DNA from 2 places in the Paenibacillus sp. SSG-1 genome. Region 2 is predicted to be linked to the other one. Evidence: riboswitches for the same ligand, from Rfam matches in the RefSeq annotation. Region 2 holds a riboswitch; the other holds the start of a gene.

Region 1 (4,627 bases), 1.7 Mb from region 2:
TACGATTTTCTTCAGCATCGGTATGCCGAACAGGCGGTACACGGCTTCCTCGGAGATGCCGGCCATCCAGGCCATGATCGGCAGCATCCACGGATACAGCATGTTATACGGGGACTGCGAGGCGTCCGTCGTGGACCAGCTGTGGATCGTCCGGTCCAGGACGAGATAGATCACCGACTGCGCCCCCATCAGGATAAACGCCCACAAATACCCGGTGAACATGCTGTGGAGCACGTAACGCCCATATCCAGGCTCTTTGGCGCGGGCCCAGGCGTTGTAACCGGCTTTGCGCCATAGTCCGTCCCCGCCGACCAGGGAGAAATACAGGAGCACCGTCATCGCTATGCTCAGGATCACCTGAACGACCATGGCCGCGATGATCCCGAACTGGGAGAAGCCTTCCGCTTCCAGCACTGGCAGCATGTTATAAGTCGTCAGCAATGAGACAACAAAATAAAACAAGGACAAAAACAGCCCGCGTGCAAAGGAGGTGTACCGCCTCGTCAGTGCACTGTAAATGATGGCGAGAATGCCGAGCACGATCGTAAACAGTCCGTATCCCAGCATGGTCAGCATCGTGGCGCTTTTGGTCTGCTTCTCTACATAAGCCGTATGAGCGGATGGGACCGAAAATCCAGGGAGGAAGGAGTGAAGCTCCCCATCCTCAAAGGCAAACTTGAATTCCAGCTGCGATTCCCCGATGTGCGAGGAGGAGTCGGTATAGATCAATCCGGGCTCATCCTTGCCGCTCGATACTTTCAGGGAGCCGGTGTTATAGCCCAGCTTCTGCAGCCAGGACGAGGCGATTTCCTCTTTATCCTCCAGCGTCATGTTCCCTTCCACAATTCTCAGTTTCTGCTTGCGCATAGTTTCGTTCGATTCAGCCATCGCGGCAGCATACTTGGAGTACGGAGGCGTGATAGAGAACCCGACTACCTTGCCCGTGTTCATATGTACGTCTACATTGACATATCCCTGATCGCTCGACTCGGGCAGCCGGACCCGGAACACGTCATAAGGATACTTCGGTTCGTATTTCTTGTTATATTCGTTAAGAAGCTTCTCTCTGGATAAATAACCGTAAAGGTCCGATTCCGACTGGTACGTGACGAGCGGTTCGGCGGCAATGCCTGTTTGAATATTCAACCGGTCCGAGGCAAACGCTTTGGCGGCTGCTTCCGCCTCCGATTTGCTGATGACCTTGGTCGTTTGCCCCTCTAGCGTCTCCGAGCTCGTCTGCGGAAACACTTGTACAAAAAAGAATAAAATAAGGCCGATGACCCCCAAAATGCCCAGCCATTTATAATTGGCCCTGATTTCCAGCGGCTGGTTTAACCGGTCCATGAAATCCCCCCTTGAATGTGATAAAGATACCATTCCCCCCAATACAGTACGGTAAACATAACATAGAAGATTCGCCCAAAACCAGTATACCCTGAAAATAGTGGTGAAAAAACGATGAAAATCAAGGAAAGCCATCGAAAAGAGAAGATAACCGCAGGCCGTGTCCACCTGCATTGCGAATCAGGCTGTTTTCCATCCAATTCATCAGAAAAAGGCCTTTGTGAAGTCCTACAATAAAGATTATAATTTTGATGCAAATGAATAAGAACGCCGAATTTCCAAGTGAAAACGGGGGAACCAATTTTTTGGGGTGAATTTCGTTGGGACGGTTTAGTCCGCGAATAGGGCAACCTGTGCATGCCCGAATCCGTCAGCTAACCTCGTAGGCGTCGTGCATGCAGGAGCCAAACCGAAAGGCATTGGATTTCCGATGCTTTTTTTCTTTTGACTTTTTTAAAGAGGTGAATGTATTGATTGGGAAATGGAAGTGGTTCCGGCTGGCCCCTCCGCAAGTATTAACGCTCGGTTTTGCGGCCATTATTTTGATCGGAGCCATACTGCTCACCTTGCCGATTTCGAACACGACGGGTAAGCCGCTGAATTTTATGGATGCCTTGTTTACGGCAACCTCGGCGACCTGCGTGACCGGTTTGGTTGTCAAAGATACGGGGCTGTATTTCAGCACGTTCGGTCAAGTCGTCATCATGCTGCTGATCCAGATCGGCGGGCTCGGTTTTATGACGATGGCCACGCTGATCGCTCTGGTGTTCAAGCGCCGGATTTCGCTCCGGGACCGGCTCCTGCTGCAGGAAGCGATGAATCAGAACACGATGGAAGGCATCGTCCGCCTGATTCGGAAAGTGATATTTTTTTCGTTGAGTATCGAAGGCTGCGGAGCGTTGTTGCTCGCCATCCGGTGGTCGTTCGATATGCCTCTTGGAAAAGCGATCTATTTTGGAATATTTCATGGCGTGTCCATGTTCAATAATGCGGGATTTGACCTGTTCGGCCATTTTAACAGCCTGACGGGATTTGTATACGACCCGCTCGTCAATTTTGTGGTGATGTTTCTGATCGTATCCGGCGGCATCGGCTTTATCGTCATGTCCGATCTGGTGGATTACCAGGTACACCGGAAACTGTCGCTCCACACCAAAGTGGTGCTGTCCATGACCGGTGCCCTGATTGTGGTCGGAGCAGTTGTCATCTTTATCTTTGAATTCACGAATCCCAAGACGCTCGGTTCGCTGAATTGGGGCGGCAAAATTCTCGCCTCCCTGTTCCAGTCGGTCACGCCGCGGACGGCTGGGGCGAACACGCTGAACTTGGCAGATATGCGCCAGGCATCGCAATTTTTCACGATCATTCTGATGTTTATCGGCGCTTCGCCGGGTTCTACCGGGGGCGGGATCAAGACCACGACGTTCACCATTCTTGTCGGTGCGGTGATCGCGATGATCCGCGGCCGGGACGATATCGTCCTGTATCGCTACCGTTTGGCCCAGGAGCGGATTTTCAAAGCGCTGACCATTACCTTCCTGGCCTTGTTCCTGGTGGTCGGCGTATCCATGGTTCTGTCTACGACAGAAGACAGCAGCTTTTTAATGATCTTGTACGAGACGACTTCGGCTTTCGGCACCGTAGGGTTATCGCTCGGGCTGACGCCGCATTTGTCCTTGATCGGGAAAATCCTGATCTGCCTGACGATGTTTGCCGGCCGTCTTGGGCCGCTGACCTTCGCCTACGCGCTTGGTCCGAAGAAGGGCAAGGAGCTGTACCGCCATCCCGAAGGTAAGATCATTATCGGGTAAGGAATTTGGGTGATTCAAAGTTTCAATATTGTTATAAGAACCATATATAGAACCAACATTAAAGGATAAGGAGCATCTGGAAAGAAATGAAAACACAGCAGTTTGTCGTGATCGGTTTAGGGAGGTTCGGCTCAAGCTTGGCCATGGAGCTTATGGATCTGGGTTATGAAGTGCTTGGGGTAGACATCAATGAAGAAGTGGTCAATGATATGAGCGAGCATCTGACCCACGCCGTGGTGGCGGATGCAACCGATGAGGAGGTTCTCAAATCGCTGGGAATCCGCAATTTTGACTGCGGGATCGTAGCAATCGGGGACGATATCCAGATGAGCATCCTGGCCGCAATCCTGCTGAAGGAACTCGGCGTTCAGACCGTAGTGGCGAAGGCCATCTCCATGCTGCACGGCAAAGCCTTGTCCAAGCTGGGCGTGGACCGGGTCATCTTTCCGGAGCGGGACATGGGCATCCGGGTGGCGCACCAGCTCGTGACGCCGAATTTGCTGGATTACATCGAGCTGTCCAAAGATTACAGCATCGTGGAGATGACCGTACCGCAATGCCTGAACGGGAAGACGCTGAGCGAAGTCAATACGAGAGCCCGGTACGGATGCAGCATTGTTGCGCTCCATCGTACCGAGGGAGTCATCGTCGCGCCGACGGCGATGGACCAGCTGCATGCGGGCGACATCATGGTCATCATTGGCTCCAACAGCAATATCGACCGCTTCGAGAGCGAAGCGGTGAACGTCAAATCGTAAATCCGGAAGTGAGACAGACATGGAATCCCCGATGACCGAAATCATTCATCATATCTTAATACTGCTGCTGTTTATCATTGCTGTCGGCATGCTGTCCGGAAGACTGGCCTCCTGGCTCAGGCTTCCGGACGTTGCTGTGTTTATCGTGGCAGGCATGCTGCTTGGGCAGGGGCTGCATCTGATCAACGAGGCAAGCAGCTCGCTGATCAACCAGCTGATCCTCTCCGTCGGCTCGGCGCTCATTCTGTTTGACGGCGGCCGGAACCTGAAGCTGAGCGGGCTGCGGAAGGTATGGATCACACTTTCCATGCTGAGCGTTCCCGGCGTCATCGTCACGACCTTGATCGTCGGAGCTGCCGTGCATTACCTGTTCGGGCTGGACTGGCTTTTTGCCTTCCTGGCCGCCGCCGTCATTGCCTCGACTGACCCCGCTTCGATCATTCCTGTGTTCAAGCAGGTAAAGATCAAGGAAAGGGTCCGGGAGACGGTGGAGAGCGAGTCTGCCTTCAACGACGCCACAGGTTCGATTCTGACCTTTGCGCTGCTGGCCGCGGTGACGGGCAGCGGTTCTTTACATATCGGGACGATGGCCTGGGATTTCGTAAAAACCGCCGTCGGCGGCATTCTCGTCGGCGCCGTCGTATCTATGATTCTTACGTATCTCGTTGCCCATTTCCGGCTTGGCGTCCTGAAAGACTACACGACGATCACGAT
Region 2 (4,627 bases):
TTTCAGGGAGGAACGGAAGAATGGTATATACGCAAGAAGAAGTAGAAACGCATTTGTCTAAGCTGGAAGGCTGGGAGCTTGAAGAGGGCCGCTGGATCGTGCGCAAATACGTTTTCTCCAATTTCATGAAGGGCATTTCCTTCGTGGATGAGGTTGCGGCCATTTCAGAGGCTTTTGGCCACCACCCCTTTATTACGATTGATTATAAAAATGTGACGCTGCGTTTGACTTCATGGGATGAAGGCGGGATTACGTCCCTGGATGTCAAGGAGGCCCACCAATTTAACGAACTGTTCGAAAAAATGCGTTCCGGCGAAAAAAGGTAACGAGAATAATGCAGCAAATAAAAACACGCTTTGCGATGAACGTCCCGTTCTTCCAAAGCGTGTTTCTGTATGCGTTACAACTTTTATTTCTTCTCAGCCAACCACTGGGCCACATTGGCAATCTCTTCAGCTTTCAACTTGTCCTTAAAGGATGGCATGCCGCCTTTACCTTTAGTGATAATGGTGTAAATCTCTTCAGCGGACAGTTGGCTTCCGATCTTTTGAAGGTTCGGGCCTACGGCACCCTGAAGCTGATCCCCGTGACAGCTAATGCAGCCTTGCGCTTTAATCGTAGATTCAGCCGCTGCGGCGTCCATCGTAACTTCCGGCATGGTCGGCTTCTCTTCTTCCGCCACCTGCTCTTTGCCTGGAAGCGTAAACATGAGCACAATTGCCATAACCACTGCGATCGTTAATACACCGCTCATGATCCATTTTTGCATCCGTTTTCGTCCTTTCTATGTAAACTGTCATTCTTCATTCCTTCATTATAACGGAACAAGCCATCACATCAAATAGTTTGTGTCAAAAAAGCAAACGAATCCAAACTTGGGGCCACCAAAAATACACAAATTTGTACCATTTTTATGATGATGGAATTTTCAAGTTAGACCCCTTCATAGACCATACAGTGAAACAGCTGTTCACCTTCAGGGGTCAGCTTGGGGTAGGTATCAGCGATGACAAACCCCGACTTCCCGTAAGCCCGGATGGCCCGCTTATTCCATGTATGCACTTCAAGGTCGATTTCGTCCCCAGGCCGTCTTTCACGGGCTGCGCCGACCACAGCCTGCATAAAGCTCTTACCCAGCCCCTGGCCGCATAAATCAGGCCGCATGCCAACACCAAGCCGGGTCACGCCTGCCAAGGGAAAGAACTGCGCGAACCCGCACAAGGTATGTTCAGCATCCAGGACGGACACATATTGGCTTTGCCTCACCTCAGGATCACCAAATTCGACGCCAAGCGCCTCCATCTGATCCCACGGCAGCCAGCCGTATAAATCGTATGGAGGTTCGTACACCCAGCTGCAGACGGTCTCAGCATGCTCCCGGGTCATAGGAACGATCATGAAGCTCTCATGTTGGAGGTTCATGTGCAGATCTCCCTTCCAGACCTCCCTGTAGGATTTGAACATTAGAGAAAAAATATTCCGGATTGTCCCAGATATCTGTTTAATTTCGGAATAGAGGGGTAAATGAGGAGTAGCGGGCGGGAATGGAAAGGTTACCCATTTCTGTCCGCAAAAAATCCCGCAAAAGGAGATTTCGGCAAAAATCTCATTCTACGGGATCTCGTACCCTTGCTTTACCTGCATTACTGGACGTCATCAACGTCCTCGGAATCGACGGCGGCGGTTTTGTATTTATCCGTACTCATGATTCGTTTGGCGCCAACGTAGCGGTTGACGTAGTAGCTGTCGCTCAGAGAGCTGATGATCACACCGCGAGAAGTGGAGGCATGTGCGAATTTTCCGTCGCCGACGTAAATTCCGACATGGGATACTCCGGCTCCCGATGTATTAAAGAATACCAAGTCGCCTGCTCTCAGATCACTGCGGGATACGGCCGAACCCATGCTGAACTGGGAACCAGACTGATGGGGCAGATCGATGCCCAATTGATCAAATACATACATTGTAAATCCCGAGCAGTCAAATCCGCTTGTTGTGGTTCCGCCCGTTCTGTACTTGGTTCCGATCGCACTGTCGATCACTTTATCCATCTTGGAATCCGCGAAAGCGCTTCCTGTGCCGACCGTGAGCACGATGGCGAAACTCATGACTGCTGCTGCAAGCTTCTTCTTCAAGTAAAATACCCCTTCCGGCGCCTACGAGGTTAGCTTAAGGATTCGGTAGAAGGCCCCCTATGATCCCTCTGAAGCAAGATCAATTCACCCATAACTGGTTCCCCCGCTTTCCTTAGTGTGAGGAAATTCGGCATGAACTTTTACACTATGTATCATTCCCTGTTACTTCTTATTCGTTCGCAACTTTGTGTCAGGTAAAGATTACAAAGTTGTTACTATCGCTGGGACTATTGTAACAAAGGAATCGGACTTTGGCAATTGTTTCTAACAGAAAAAGAAGATTTGTAGGAAAATTTATAGGAAATGATGTTTATTTGTTGGACGAGTGGGTAAAAGAAATGACAAGGGTGGAAAAAACAGGAGAAAACCGTGGATTTACTCGTGTAAAAAAAAATTTTTGAAATGCTGTTACCTTTTCGGTGGTTCGTACGTCTAATAAGTAACAACAAACCCGCGGGGCGATTTCGGCAAAAATCAGCGGCGCGGGTTGTTATGGATATGCATTGTTTTCGAGAGATAATCAATTGTAAACCGCAGCTTGATATTTGGCCGTACTCATGACCCGTTTGGCGCCAACGTAGCGGTTGGCGTAGTAGCTTTGGCTCAGTTTGCTGATGGTAACGCCTTTCGAAGAGGACGCGTGCGCGAATTTTCCGTTGCCGATGTAAATGCCGACATGGGAAACGCCTGCGCCTAGGGTGTTAAAGAAAACCAGGTCTCCTGCTCTCAGCTGGCTTTTGGAAACAGCGGTACCTGTTTTATACTGCGCAGCGGATACACGCGGGAGGGTTAACCCCAGCTTTTGGTACACGTAACGGGTAAAACCGGAGCAATCGAAGCCGTTCGTAGTTGTTCCGCCGGTTTTGTAAGAAACGCCGATCGTGTTGTTAACGATGTGGTTCAGAGATGAATCCGCAAATACGCTGCCGGCGCCCATGGAGAACGCAAGTGTAAGGCCCAGCGCTGCGGCTGCCAACTTCTTCTTCAAAAAGATAAACCCCTTCCAATGCCTGCGAGGTTAGCTTAAGGATTCGGTAGAAGGTCCCCTATGATCCCTCTGTAGCGAGATCAATTCACCCAAAATTGGATCCCCCGCTTCCTGGTGCCCGGGAATTCGGCTCGTGATGATTGCACCGGAAATGGACATGCTGACAAGTTACCTATAATCGTACATACCAATCAAATGAACGGACAAATGATGAAATCAGTTACAGCAAAGTCAAAATCGTTACAGCAAAGATTACAAAGTTGTTACTAAGTTCGTACTCGGATTATTTTAACAGAGGATTTATACTTTGGCAAATGGTTAACAATCATTTTACAACAAAAACCCCGCCTCTTTTCAACAGAAAGAGACGGGGTTCTTCTTTTATCAGCGGATTAAAGTGATGACAAAATTTTAACTATTCCGAAATATTTTTTTTCGTACGGTTCATTTGCTGATGCCACAAATCATATTGGGAGGAGATATTCCATAATTTAAAGATACAGCTGACCATATGGTAGCCCTGTTGGATAATCAGGGTGGCAAGCCCTGCCCAGATCAGAGAGACGCTGCTGGTAATGCCATACAAGAGCAGGCTGACCGCGCCCAGCAGAACGGATATGCCGATGACCGGCAGCGCGCTTCGCAGGCAGATCCAGAGCGAGGAGAACATGCTGGTTCCACCGGTTTTGCCAAACTGCATGAACAGAATCATCTGATGGACGATGTAGCAGTACAGAAGCCAGACTGCAATGTACGGGATGCAGTGAAGCAGCTGGGCATGGTTTTGGATCGCGCTGAGCAGGATGGGATACATCTTCGGGATCATCCAGTATAACGGAGCGGCGATAAGCACCCATTCGATCAGGTGAAAAAGAAATACCGTTTTGCCGTGCAGCTTCATGCCTTGGAAGAAAAACAGTCCGCGTTCCCCCTGATGCTCCCGGTGCAGGCCGTAGAAGATGCCCGCGTGGATAAATGGGGTCAGCAGCATGCGGAGGGCGACCATTCCCAGGAGAACCCAAAGGTAAGTATGCACGGTGCTGCTTTGCGTCAAGCTCATCTGTCCCTCTACATAATAGAGGACCTGGCTGAGTTCGGTCGGCGGGGGATCGGGATACCGCATCAGCAGCGGCACGACCGCCGAATCGATCAGACGGTACAGGAAGTAGCCCCAGAGCAGCTGGTACAGGAACATGATGATCATGACATAAAATTGGTCTTTGACGCTTTTCCAACCGTTAACAATATAGGATTTCACTGCTCTCACCTCACCAGGACAGACTTCCAAGCAGGGTTTCAATCAGCTTGGTAATGCTTACGTTCCAGCGGAGGAGCACTTTATGATCCATGTCCGCCTTCAGGTAGTTGTTCACATGTTTGTTTTCCAGCACGATCGTATAGCCGGGATCGATCATGGCCCAGGCCAGCGGGGAGCTGTATGTCAGCTTGAACTGGGTGCTGGCGTTCTTTACGTCCCAAACCTTTTTGATCTGATGCCCGTCCG

The links. Region 2 has a riboswitch for cyclic di-AMP ahead of BCV73_RS28765 (C40 family peptidase). Riboswitches for the same ligand answer to the same signal wherever they lie in the genome.
Region 1: it holds a riboswitch for cyclic di-AMP, as region 2 does, so the genes downstream of both, BCV73_RS21330 (TrkH family potassium uptake protein) here and BCV73_RS28765 (C40 family peptidase) in region 2, are expected to answer to the same signal.

What each region holds. Positions count from the first base shown of each region.
Region 1 is NZ_MBRK01000001.1:4,595,803-4,600,429, reverse strand. Features, by position in the region: gene BCV73_RS21335 (CPBP family intramembrane glutamic endopeptidase) at 1-1,344, opposite strand, end outside; cyclic di-AMP (ydaO/yuaA leader) riboswitch at 1,603-1,747, shown strand; gene BCV73_RS21330 (TrkH family potassium uptake protein) at 1,815-3,155, shown strand; gene BCV73_RS21325 (potassium channel family protein) at 3,242-3,913, shown strand; gene BCV73_RS21320 (cation:proton antiporter) at 3,945-4,627, shown strand, end outside.
Region 2 is NZ_MBRK01000001.1:6,304,263-6,308,889, reverse strand. Features, by position in the region: gene BCV73_RS28780 (4a-hydroxytetrahydrobiopterin dehydratase) at 21-326, shown strand; gene BCV73_RS28775 (c-type cytochrome) at 410-769, opposite strand; gene BCV73_RS28770 (GNAT family N-acetyltransferase) at 934-1,422, opposite strand; gene BCV73_RS28765 (C40 family peptidase) at 1,644-2,135, opposite strand; cyclic di-AMP (ydaO/yuaA leader) riboswitch at 2,139-2,278, opposite strand; gene BCV73_RS35210 (hypothetical protein) at 2,387-2,536, shown strand; gene BCV73_RS28760 (C40 family peptidase) at 2,656-3,123, opposite strand; cyclic di-AMP (ydaO/yuaA leader) riboswitch at 3,128-3,265, opposite strand; gene BCV73_RS28755 (hypothetical protein) at 3,539-4,381, opposite strand; gene BCV73_RS28750 (M1 family metallopeptidase) at 4,392-4,627, opposite strand, start outside.